One region of the Yersinia sp. KBS0713 genome, then DNA from elsewhere that is predicted to be linked to it. Evidence: predicted binding sites of a transcription regulator. Region 1 holds the regulator's gene; each other region holds the start of a gene.

Region 1 (3,175 bases):
CAGCAGTTGAATATTCGCGCGGCGCAAATTGAAGGTGACAGCTTCCATCGCTATACCCGCCCTGAAATGGATGCCGCCATCCGTAAGGCGCGGGATCAAGGTCGGCATATCAGCTACTTTGGCCCTGAAGCCAATGATTTTGGTCAGTTGGAGCAAAGTGCAGCGGAATATGGCAAGCACGGCACTGGGCGCTCACGTAAGTACTTACACACCTATGATGAAGCGGTGCCTTATAACCAGATCCCGGGAACCTTCACGCCATGGGAGCCACTGCCAGAACCCACCGATGTGCTGTTTTATGAGGGGCTACACGGCGGCGTCGTGACCGAGCATCATGATGTGGCGAAGTACGTGGATCTATTGGTGGGCGTGGTGCCTATCGTCAATCTGGAGTGGATTCAAAAGCTGGTGCGCGATACTGGCGAGCGCGGTCACTCACGTGAAGCGGTGATGGATTCTGTCGTGCGATCAATGGACGACTACATTAACTACATTACGCCACAGTTCTCGCGCACCCATATTAACTTCCAGCGCGTGCCGACTGTCGATACCTCCAACCCTTTTGCGGCTAAAGCCATTCCGTCGCTGGATGAAAGTTTTGTTGTCATTCATTTTCGAGGTTTGGACCAGATCGACTTCCCCTACTTGCTGGCAATGTTGCAAGGGTCATTTATCTCTAATATCAATACATTGGTGGTGCCGGGTGGAAAGATGGGGCTGGCAATGGAGCTGATTATGGCCCCGTTAGTGCAGCAACTACTGGAGGGCAAGACGATCGGCTAATCTCCTTCGTTTCTGGCGTTGCGATGATGCTGGCTGCAACACCAGGAACGTTGAACATCACTAGGGTGCTGATTAACTAGGCAATTTCACGAATTTCAAAACTGTGGGTAATGGTCGCCGCTTTACCCAACATCAGGGAGACGGAGCAGTATTTCTCTGCTGACAGCTCAACCGCACGCTCAACAATTTTGTCAGTAAGCCCCTTACCGCTGACGATAAAGTGCAAATTGATTTGCGTAAACAGACGCGGTGCTTCTTCGCGACGCTGAGAGGTTAACGTGACCTCACAATCGCGCACATCGTTACGCCCTTTTTGCAAAATAGAGACCACATCAATCGCGCTGCAGCCACCTGCTGACATCAACAACATCTCCATCGGGCTAGGTGCTTTATCACCGGCATTTCCATCCATCAAAACTTGATGTCCTGACGCCGATTCACCCAAAAATGTCAGCCCCTCAACCCACTTTACACGTGCCTGCATAACACTCGCTCCCAGTTAAATTTTCTGATCCAGACTACCCTTTCATTTAGAAACTGGCAATGTAACCCGATGTTCATCATGCTGAAGCGATACAACACAAGACACTGACCTCATCCTGTGCTACAAACAGAACCGAAAGTGTTGTTTCTAGAATTAAATAGGGTAGCTCCCAATACTCAGTGAAGGGTTTCTATCCAGTACGTATCTTGGCTATACCTTTCGGCAATTGAGCAAATTAATATGCTAAAAGAAAGTGTATTTTAAAAGCACGCCGTACAGGGAACTCTGAGCCCTGTTAAGTTAGGCAGCGATAACAACAGAGGATAACAGCGAATGGTTCTCGGCAAGCCACAAACAGACCCGACTCTCGAATGGTTCCTGTCTCATTGCCATATCCACAAATACCCATCGAAGAGTACGCTAATTCACCAAGGTGAAAAGGCCGAAACGCTTTACTACATCGTGAAAGGCTCCGTTGCGGTGCTGATTAAAGATGAAGAGGGTAAAGAGATGATTCTCTCCTATTTAAACCAAGGGGATTTCATCGGCGAGCTTGGATTATTTGAAGAAGGCCAAGAGCGTAGTGCCTGGGTTAGAGCAAAAACCGCCTGTGAAGTGGCTGAAATTTCTTACAAAAAATTCCGTCAGTTGATTCAGGTAAATCCAGATATCTTGATGCGCCTCTCTTCACAAATGGCGAACCGCCTTCAGATTACATCCGAGAAAGTGGGTAACCTCGCTTTCCTTGATGTTACTGGGCGCATTGCACAAACGCTGCTTAACCTGGCAAAACAACCTGATGCCATGACCCACCCAGATGGGATGCAGATTAAGATTACCCGCCAGGAAATTGGTCAGATAGTTGGCTGTTCCCGCGAAACTGTGGGGCGGATACTAAAAATGCTGGAAGATCAGAACTTGATCTCCGCACACGGTAAAACGATTGTCGTTTACGGCACCCGTTAATTCCCTATAAACCGGTGCCGATACCCTCGGCATCGGTTTTCTCAATCTTTTGTGATTAATAAATTTCTGGGGCCTAAATGAAGTGGCAACGGGTTATTTATCATCCTGAAGTAAACTATGCATTACGCCAAACATTAGTTCTCTGCCTGCCAGCAGCCCTAGGCTTTGCTATCGGCGAGCTGCGACTCGGACTGATGTTCTCCCTGATACCCGCGTGTTGCAATATTGCCTCGCTGGATACACCGCACCAACACTTCTTCCGGCGGCTGATTATTGGTGGCGCGCTCTTTACACTGAGCAGCTTCCTGACCCAGCAGCTGTTGCTGTGGCACATTCCCTTGCCGTGGATCATGCTCGGGCTAGCACTGGTGCTCGGTGTCAACGGCGCAATCAGCCCCCTCCATGGCCACTTGTTGCCCGCCGCGTTAATCGCCGCAATATTCAGCCTAAGCATGGTTGGTCGCGCACCTATCTGGCAAGCACCCCTGTTGTGCGCTGTCGGAACACTCTGGTACGGCCTCTTTAACTGGCTGTGGTTCCGGTTATGCAGAGACCAGCCGATCCGTGAGCCACTAAGCCAGCTTTATCATTTACTGGCAGATTATTGCGACGCTAAATACAACCTACTCTCCCAGCATGTAGAGCCGGAAAAGGCGCTCCCCCCGTTGCTTGATCGGCAACAGGGGATAATGGACAAAATTAACCAGCTTTATCAGCAATTTAACTTAATCAACAATGCCACCAAGGCGGAGCGCAAACGGCTATTGGGGCTATTTCAGATGGCGCTAGACCTGCAAGAGCACATTACTGCGGCGCTGAATCAGTCAGATAGAGTGCGAGACCTCCTGGAGCATAGTCGGATAGAGGAGGTACTTCGCCGCAATACGCAGATTATCTCAGCTCAAATGCGCGTTATTGCCGATGATATTCTCTATCACCACC
Region 2 (3,175 bases), 900 kb from region 1:
GCCGCCGCGACTGAACCATATTGGGTATAAGTAGCTACGTTTTCCAAGGCAAACGGCATCATAATGCCACTTTCCAGTGCAGATAGTGCCATCGCGCCATGTATCCCGAAGAACCATAACAGCGAGGAGCACATGACATACACCCAACCTACCACACTGCCCATTTTTGATAGCGGTGCTGAAATGCTGTCCATAATGATCTGGTGGAAGTTAGTGCCGTATAACCCGAGGGTATAGGCCAGTACACCCATAATGGAAAGAATAACGAAGCCCGGAATCAAGGCGGAGAAGGAGCGGGAAACTGAGGTTGGAACGCTGTCCGGCAAGCGGATGATCCAGTTGCGCCGAGTAATAAAGGTAAAGACTTCTGCGACCACTAAGCCAATAATAATACCGGAGATAATATTCGCTCCCCCCAGCCAATTGGCCCCCACCGCATAGGCGTCACCAACACTGTACGGGGTTACCGTCATAAAAGCGGCAATAGCCAGTAGAGCGGCGGCGAGAGGGTCGACTCGCTTCTCTTCAGCCAAGGCCATACTGATAAAGAATGGCGTCATTAACGACATGATGCCGAGAGTACCGTTATAGACGTTGCCGCCTATCGCTTTCAAACCATTGAGCGTGGCAATGGTATCAGCATCTAACCGCACCCCCATTGAAAAGAAGAATGACCCCTCACCAAAACTTAAGAATACGTTATTGATAAGAACAAACATGGCCCCCGTCAGGGTTAATGGCATCAGCCGGATAAATCCGTTCTTGATGGCATTGATATGTTGCTGTCTGCCAATCTTAATCGCAAAAGGCAAAATAGCCTTCTCCAGAGAATTAATAAATGCGCTCACAGTGCTCCCCTTATTGTTTTGCTTTTTTTATTGCGGCTACAGCTGCTTTTAATACCCCTAAACCGTCGACTTTGCCGTATAGAAGCGCGTCGATCACCTCAACTGGCTTATTGGGGAACATTTTGGCAACTTCGGGCAACATATATGCTATTTGCGGCCCTAGTAGGATCACATCTGCTTGAGCACCATGCTCTGCCGCCAGCGCTTCCGGGTAAGCATTGATGATAACTGGCACCTCATACTTCTCTGCTTGTACTTTCATTTTGGAAACCAGTAGCGAGGTGGACATACCGGCAGAGCAAAATAGATAAATTTTTTTCTTTTCCATACCCAACACCTTTTGATGTTCAAAAGAAACAAGTTATTTATATGCCAGTGCAATGGTGAATTCCCTTTATCTGTACTTTATCGTGCCCCTTGCCCAGCCCATTGTTTCTGGTTGTCGGCAGTATACGGCGTTGATAGCCAAGTCAGTAATTCACATATCACTATAATCGTCTCTAATTGACTTTTGATATTGATGCCCTTCACATTTCTAAGCGATTACAATGTGATGGTTATCGCAAAATGGTTATTTTTTTGCTCGGCGAATTAAGTTTAATTCATTTGCATTTCATATGGTTAGTTTTATTCGCGAATGACAGTAGAACAAGATGCAGCAATAAAAATACATTGAAACTTATGGCAGGATAAATTAGGGATTCTTATCGGTTTGAGAATCGTCCCATTCGAACTTTTCCCACATTGACAGTGATTCAGTGTCACGGCTTTATTCGTGGTGCGAAGTGCATTTCTACTCTTCAAGAGCTAGCAGCGCACATATTCACGATGTGCGCATTGGACCTGACGGCTATCTTTACCTGTTAACCAATGAAAGTGGCGGTAAATTACTGAAAATAAGCATTACGGTTGGCTAATCGCCTCAGCTTATTTGTACTACAATTATTCCGACTCTAACGAATAGCCATTGAGGGCTTTGTTATGACAGCAATAGATGTAATGTGGGTAGGACTGGGTGGCGGCATCGGTTCACTTTTACGATGGTGGATAGGGCTGGGCGTCGGCAGAGTATATAAAGGCAATCTCCCGCTCGGCACTTTTCTGATCAATATTTCCGGTGCATTTATTATTGGTTATCTGAGTGTTCTTTTTAACGTTGACTGGCGTGACCGCTATGGTGACTTAATGAATGCTGCGGTATTAACCGGTATTTTAGGTGGCTATACCACCTTCAGTAGCATGCAATTAGATGCGGCAAAATTGGCGACTATACGTGGTAGAGCCATTGCTGCTGGGTATTTGATTATTTCTGTTCTGGTAGGTCTAGCCGCAGCGGCATTTGGCGCTTGGCTGGCTTATTAATCGGAGAGCACTATTATGCCGAATCTTATTATTCTCGTCTTTGTCGGTGGCGCATTTGGTGCCATGTGTCGTGAGTTCATTATGCTGTCAGTGCCGCGACTGGCCGATGGATTCCCCATGGATATTTTTGTTGCTAATATCATTGCCGCCTTTTTATTGGGGCTGGCGACCTCTTGGTTTAAACAAAACAAAATTAACCAATATGTACATCTAATGGTAGGAACTGGGATTATGGGCGGGCTGTCGACATTTTCCAGCTTTGTATTTGGCGCAGTCGAGATGATGAAAAATCCAACCGGGGTGTTAATCTCAATCTGCTATTTAGTCACTAGCCTAATCGTTGGTTTTATTGCGGTTGAATTGGGTTTAATGATCGGCCCAAAAGAGAAACCCAAAGATCCACAAGCAGCCGTTGAATAAATAAAAAACTGACTATCGTCCCAAGAAGAAAAACAACACCCTCACTGCCGAGGGTGTTTTATCTGCTATTACTGATAAAAACTCGCCATAATTAATCTAATTTTTGGCATTTACCAAAGAACATTTCCGTAATCAGGGAATTATTGATGGTATCGCCATTCAGGGTTCTAACCAGCAGTTCACTGCCGAGTAAGGGGAGTGAGAACACCATATCAGGATTAACCCGTTTAACTTTTTCCATATTTTGCGTTTCATTAACTAATGCCAATGTTTTCGTGCCTTCACCAGCAATTTCTTTGGCGGCCAGAATGGTAAAGGTGTTGTCGGCATCACTGTTGCACAATGCAATAATATATTTTGCCTTGGCCGCGCCGGCCAGTTTCAATGTTTCTACCGAAGAGGGATCACCCTCGATAACATCTGCATGAGGAGGGAAATTGTGTTGGCTGCCGACGGCACAGACAACTGTGACATCATCACCTCGGTCACGCAGGCCATTATAGACATTCAGCGCCAAAGAACTGGAACCAACAATAATAAAATGA
Region 3 (3,175 bases), 700 kb from region 1:
CAGCAATAGCGGCGTATCCACGCCGTTATCATTGCCGAGCCACTCCTCCTCCAGCAACTCCACTTGATGCAGTAAGGCGAGCAGTTTCTGCCCCTGCTCTGTAGGACGAGGGGGCACTGTGCGCACTAACAGCGGCTGACCGAACAGGTTCTCCAACTGCTTAATGCGTTGAGATACCGCCGATTGGGTGATGCAAAGTTTTTGTGCAGCGCGTTCAAAACCGCGTTCACGGATCACCGCGTCCAGCGCTTGTAGCGTACGGTAGTCTGGGCGTTTCATCGGAGTCATCTCTCCAAATATTAAGTCGATACCGCACTATGCCACATTTCGCCGCCATATTTTGGTCATTTTACTCTGGCTGAAGAGTAAAGTGCCCGCCATAAATAAACCGCTATAACTGTGATCCAGCTAGAATTAACCGCGTCGCAAGTCCGCTTTATTGCGACGATTTATCCTGCGCATGTTCTATAATGGATACAGTTTTTTCATATCATAGGCAGTGAACTCACCATGACTCAGGATGAACTTAAAAAAGCAGTGGGCTGGGCAGCATTAGATTACGTCAAACCCGGCACCATCGTCGGCGTTGGTACTGGCTCCACCGCAGCACACTTTATTGATGCTCTCGGCTCGATCAAAGATCAAATTGAAGGGGCGGTTTCCAGCTCTGACGCCTCTACCGATAAACTGAAAAGTTACGGCATTCATGTCTTTGATTGCAACGAAGTGGATGTGCTGGATATCTATGTTGATGGCGCTGATGAGATTAATGGCCATATGCAGATGATCAAAGGCGGTGGTGCGGCCCTGACCCGCGAGAAAATCATTGCGGCAATCGCCCGTAAGTTTATCTGCATTGCCGATGCGAGCAAACAGGTTGATCTGCTGGGCAAATTCCCGCTGCCCGTCGAAGTGATCCCGATGGCTCGCTCTTATGTGGCTCGTGAGTTGGTTAAGCTGGGCGGATTGCCAGAATATCGCCAAAATGTGCTGACCGATAACGGCAACGTTATTTTGGATGTGCACAACCTGACGATTTTGGATGCTGTGACGTTAGAGAATAAAATCAACGGAATTGCCGGTGTGGTGACAGTTGGGTTATTTGCCAACCGTGGTGCTGATGTGGCACTGATTGGCACCGCTGATGGTGTTAAGACGATAGTAAAATAATCGGCTAAATCATTTTCAGGATGAGGTGATACAGCTTCATCCTGATAACTTTTTTGCCTTTAAATATCTTTTCTTAAAAACGTTAAATTTGGTGATATATATCACATTCTGTCATTTCAATTTATTAACCTGCCATTAACCCTCTCACCGCCAGTTTTTTATTCCATAAATTAACACTTGTGCTGATTGTTATGCTGATAGGTAGGCAATCGTTTGTATTGCTGCCTGCGTAATATTTGTTATGTTGACAGGGTGCTGACCGGATTCATTCGATAGCGGCAGCCACATCTGAAGTCTGAAAATAGGGTCGGGGACATGGCAAAAGTATCACTGGAGAAAGACAGAATTAAGTTTCTGTTAGTGGAAGGGGTGCACCAGAGCACAGTTGATAATCTGCGTGCAGCCGGATATAGCAATATTGAATACCATAAAGGTGCCTTAGACACCGAATCACTGAAAGAATCTATTCGTGATGCCCACTTCATCGGAATTCGATCGCGCACTCATCTGTCCGAAGAGGTTTTTGCCGCAGCAGAAAAATTGGTTGCGGTTGGTTGTTTCTGTATCGGTACCAATCAGGTTGATTTAAAGGCGGCCACCACGCGCGGCGTGCCGGTATTCAATGCACCTTTCTCCAATACTCGTTCGGTGGCCGAAATGGTGCTGGGTGAGTTACTGCTGATGTTCCGAGGGATTCCGTCGGCGAATGCCAAAGCTCATCGTGGTGAGTGGAATAAGCTGGCGGTCGGCTCCTATGAAGCCCGCGGTAAGAAACTGGGCATCATCGGTTATGGTCATATCGGCACACAGCTGGGTATTTTGGCTGAAAGTGTCGGCATGAAAGTTTTCTTCTACGATATCGAAAATAAGCTGTCGTTGGGGAATGCACAGCAGGTTCGCCATCTGTCTGATTTGCTGAATATGAGTGATGTGATTAGCCTGCATGTGCCGGAAAACCACTCCACCAAAAATATGATTGGCCCTGAGCAGTTAGCCCTGATGAAGCCGGGTGCGATGCTAATTAACGCCTCACGCGGTACTGTGGTTGATATCCCGGCCCTGTGTGATGCTTTGGCGAGCAATCATCTGGCAGGGGCGGCAATCGACGTCTTCCCTGAAGAGCCAGCAACCAATAAAGAGCCGTTCAATTCACCATTGTGTGAGTTTGACAATGTGTTATTGACTCCGCATATCGGTGGTTCAACTCAGGAAGCGCAGGAAAATATCGGTGATGAAGTGGCCGGTAAGTTGGCGAAGTATTCCGACAACGGCTCCACGCTGTCTGCGGTCAACTTCCCGGAAGTTTCTCTGCCAGCCCATGGTGATAATACCCGCCGTCTGCTGCATATCCATGAGAACCGCCCAGGCATTCTGACCAGCATTAACAGAATCTTTGCTGAGCAGAACGTCAACATCGCCGCGCAATATTTGCAAACCAGCGCTGAAATCGGTTACGTCGTGATCGACGTTGAAACTGATGATGAGGAAAATGCAGAAAGAGCGTTGCAAGCGATGAAGGCTATCCCAGGGACTATCCGCGCACGTTTGTTGTACTAATATGACTAAACACCCGCTATGTATAATATCGGGTGTTTTTTTATGTTGAACGCCCTAGCTCACCAGCGCCAGACTTTTTCGGCTGTCACAATCTCTGGCAACGGCACATCCCAATATTCACTCGGTAAATGCTCGACTCGTTGGCAATCATGGGCCAGCCCAATAGGGTAGGGGCCAGCTTGCTGCCAGTGTTGCAGTGTACGATCATAAAACCCGCCCCCCATACCTAAGCGCTGACCATGGCTATCAAAGGCCACCAGAGGGGTGATTACCACATCCAACTGATTGAGCGGTAGAACTTCACGCACATCAAGCTGTGGTTCCAGGATCTTCAGGCGATTACGGATGAGCTGGCTATCGGGGCGATAGCGGAGAAATAATAGATTACCGGCGCTGAAAGGGTGGAGAACAGGCAGGTAGACCTGTTTTTGCTGCTGCCACAACATCT
Region 4 (3,175 bases), 200 kb from region 1:
CAAATCACGGTGCGTGATAACCAGATCCACATCATCCGGCAGGTTATTGATGGCGCAGTTTGTCACGGAGATATGTTTCAGACCCGCGTCTTGTACTTTTTTACGCAACACACCGGCCCCCATGGCACTGGAACCCATACCGGCATCACAGGCAACGATGATTTTACGCACGGTGCTTAAGTCGCCCGCCGCGGCAGCAGCATTCGCCGCTTGCGCACCTTTGGACTGCGCTTTCATATCTTGCATACGGCGAGTAGCATCTTCCAGGCTATCTTCTTCGTCGTCTTTCACTTTAGAGGTTTTCAGCAGGATAGCGGAAACCGCGAAGGAGACAGCAAACGCCGCTGCAACCGCCGCAATGTTGGCAAAATAGGCACCTTTCGGGGTCATCGCCAATACCGCCAGAATAGAACCAGGAGAAGCCGGTGACACCAGACCGCCATTCAGCAGGGTCAGGGTGAACACGCCTGTCATACCGCCCAGAATCACCGCCAGCAATAAGCGTGGATTCATCAGCACGTATGGGAAATAGATTTCGTGAATACCACCGAAGAAGTGGATGATAGCCGCGCCGCCAGCAGATTGCTTAGCATTGCCTTTACCGAAGAACATGTAGGCCATCAACACACCCAAACCTGGACCTGGGTTCGCTTCGATCAGGAAGAAGATAGACTTACCGGTTTCAGTTGCCTGCTGGATGCCCAGTGGTGAGAAGATACCGTGGTTAATCGCGTTATTCAGGAACAGGATTTTTGCAGGTTCAACAAAGATCGAGGCTAATGGCAGCAGGTTGTTCTGCACCATGATATGCACGCCAGCAGCCAGGACTTTAGACAGGATTTCCACCAGTGGGCCAATCGCCATAAAGGCCAGAATCGCCAACAGCATACCGATGATACCGGCTGAGAAGTTGTTAACCAGCATCTCAAAGCCGCTTTTGATTTTGCCATCTACCCAGCGGTCAAAGCGCTTGATGGCCCAGCCACCCAGTGGGCCTGCAATCATCGCACCGAGGAACATTGGCATATCCGCACCAACGATCACCCCCATGGTGGTGATAGCCCCCACTACGCCACCACGATCGCCACCCACCAAACGACCACCGGTAAAACCGATCAGCAGTGGCAACAGGTAGGTGATCATTGGGCCAACCAGTTTGGCTAGCGTCTCATTTGGCAGCCAGCCGGTAGGAATAAACAGTGCGGTGATAATACCCCAGGCGATAAATGCACCAATATTGGGCATAACCATATTACTGAGGAAGCGGCCAAAATTTTGAATTCTGACCTTTGCGTCTGGTGAAAACATAAAACACCCCTATTGGTACGCGCTATCAATAAGAGCGCGGTATAATTGTTTTGTTGAGGCAGTTCTGCAAAACCCGCCGATGCTATCGAATGCAAACACGCTGTATGCAAAACAAACTCTAGCACGCTCCTTTACTCACGCGTAGCTCACGGCATTTATGTGACACAAATCACATTAACTACCCTGCAATGGGGGGCTATTTATTGATTGAGATCACATTATTGAGCTGTAATAAAGTCACGCTGGAGAATTTTTAAGCTAAAAACTCGATTAAGAGTGACATTAGTCACACTTTACATGGCTTGGTTTATTTTGAAAATGTGATGTTAATCACAAGTTATTTTTGTTCACCGCAGGGATATGTGACATTTGTCGATCCATACTTGCTTAGCGAGCTAAGTCACGGGGAAATGTGTAATAAAGCAACAGGGATAATGGAACTTGTTTTGATTGGTCGATGGGAGCAGGTTTCGGTTGATAGTCATTCAGCGCCCACTTGACCTCCACCGCCTCAACCGAGCAGGAGGCCAGGCGGGCACTCCCCTTTTTATCCCCGCAAAATTCCCTTCACAATCTGCACATCCTGAACCCCTAACCCGGTCAAATCTGCCAGGGTAATCTGCTGATCATGCTCTCTGAAAGAGCTGTTTTGCACTAAAACAGTCCCTATCTCGGTCAAGGTGTGATGGGCTAAAAGTTGCTGTTGAAATGCTAATGAAATCTCACCAAATTCAGTGCATTGCGCCCATGAATCCACCAAAATCTTATCGGCCTTCGCCACTAACTCAGGTGCCAGTTCGTGCTTGCCCGCACCATCGGCACCGACGGCGGTAATATGTGTGCCTGGCTGAATATCCGCAGCCTGTAAAATCGCCTGTCGGCTGGGAGTGGTGGTAACAATCAACTGGCAGTGAGCGGCTAATTCAGCGGCACTTTGGGTGGTGTTGACCTCAAAACCCTCCTCCTGAGCATATTGCCGATACTCCTCTAATGCCGTCTCGCTGCGGCCCCAAACCCACAGTTGGCGGCATGAAATCACACTTTTCAGGTACATCAAATGCAACCGCGCCTGCATACCGGTGCCGATAATACCAATGGCGTGAATATGCTTAGGCGCACAAAGCTCCGCCACAATGCGCCCGGTCAGTGCTGTGCGCAGTGCGGTCAGCCAACCCTCATCGAGTAAAATAGCTTGAGGTTCACCGGATTGGGCCGAAAATGCCATCATCAACCCCTGATTGCTGGCGAGCCCTTGCGCTGGATTATCATAAAATCCACCGGAAACCTTCACCACGAACTGGTCGTCACCCTCTAAATAGCCACTTTTAATGCAACAATCGCCATTGGCTTGCGGAAAGAGTAAATGCTGTACCGGCGGCATTTGTACCTGTTTTTGGCTAAAAGCAATAAAGCCCTGTTTGAGCAGTAACGTGATGGCATCGGCATCGAACCTGTCGAGAATTTGCTGCTTATTGAGGATGATCATTCGCCGACGGCTCCCAGATATTTTTCCAGCACAATGTTCTTCCCGCACAGCACCACCGCCACCTTTTTACCTTGCCATTGTGGTGCCAGCTTCAGGGCTGCGGCCAGCGCCACGCCAGCCGCGCCTTCAATCATCCAGCGCTCAGTGCGGGCAATTAGGCGCATCGCCGCTTTAATCTCCTGCTCGCTGACCAGCACTTTTTGATCGATGAGCTGCTGGCAGAGCGCAAAGGTGATTGCCCCTGGCTCGACGCCACCGGCAGTTCCGTCTGACAGCGTCTCTTGCTCTGCCACTTCCTGAATTTGTCCGTTTTGCAGGCTGGTGTACATGCTGGTGGCATTGGCGGGCCAGCAGCCAATAACTTGTGTTTTATCAGAGAGT

What was found. Region 1 encodes CRP, which controls carbon source genes, mostly activating them, when cyclic AMP is high. Its sites were predicted from a motif close to ATGTGANNNNNNTCACAT; they were not measured.
Positions count from the first base shown of each region.
Region 2: FFE93_RS05270 (PTS sugar transporter subunit IIB) is a predicted target of CRP. The motif match lies at 1,397-1,414, and genes of this name have one in related genera.
Region 3: serA (phosphoglycerate dehydrogenase) is a predicted target of CRP. The motif match lies at 1,260-1,277, and genes of this name have one in related genera.
Region 4: FFE93_RS00145 (PTS mannitol transporter subunit IICBA) is a predicted target of CRP. The motif match lies at 1,466-1,483, and genes of this name have one in related genera.

Region 1 covers NZ_CP042173.1:228,187-231,361, reverse strand. Annotated here, with positions in the region: gene FFE93_RS00935 (phosphoribulokinase) at 1-783, shown strand, start outside; gene FFE93_RS00930 (OsmC family protein) at 860-1,267, opposite strand; gene crp (cAMP-activated global transcriptional regulator CRP) at 1,601-2,233, shown strand; gene FFE93_RS00920 (YccS/YhfK family putative transporter) at 2,311-3,175, shown strand, end outside.
Region 2 covers NZ_CP042173.1:1,127,691-1,130,865, reverse strand. Annotated here, with positions in the region: gene chbC (PTS N,N'-diacetylchitobiose transporter subunit IIC) at 1-848, opposite strand, end outside; gene FFE93_RS05270 (PTS sugar transporter subunit IIB) at 859-1,176, opposite strand; gene FFE93_RS05260 (fluoride efflux transporter FluC) at 1,830-2,210, shown strand; gene crcB (fluoride efflux transporter CrcB) at 2,226-2,630, shown strand; gene kch (voltage-gated potassium channel protein) at 2,722-3,175, opposite strand, start outside.
Region 3 covers NZ_CP042173.1:925,362-928,536, forward strand. Annotated here, with positions in the region: gene FFE93_RS04300 (LysR family transcriptional regulator ArgP) at 1-279, opposite strand, end outside; gene rpiA (ribose-5-phosphate isomerase RpiA) at 511-1,170, shown strand; gene serA (phosphoglycerate dehydrogenase) at 1,486-2,727, shown strand; gene FFE93_RS04315 (5-formyltetrahydrofolate cyclo-ligase) at 2,787-3,175, opposite strand, start outside.
Region 4 covers NZ_CP042173.1:33,107-36,281, reverse strand. Annotated here, with positions in the region: gene FFE93_RS00145 (PTS mannitol transporter subunit IICBA) at 1-1,308, opposite strand, end outside; gene FFE93_RS00140 (ornithine cyclodeaminase family protein) at 1,856-2,794, opposite strand; gene FFE93_RS00135 (threonine/serine dehydratase) at 2,791-3,175, opposite strand, start outside.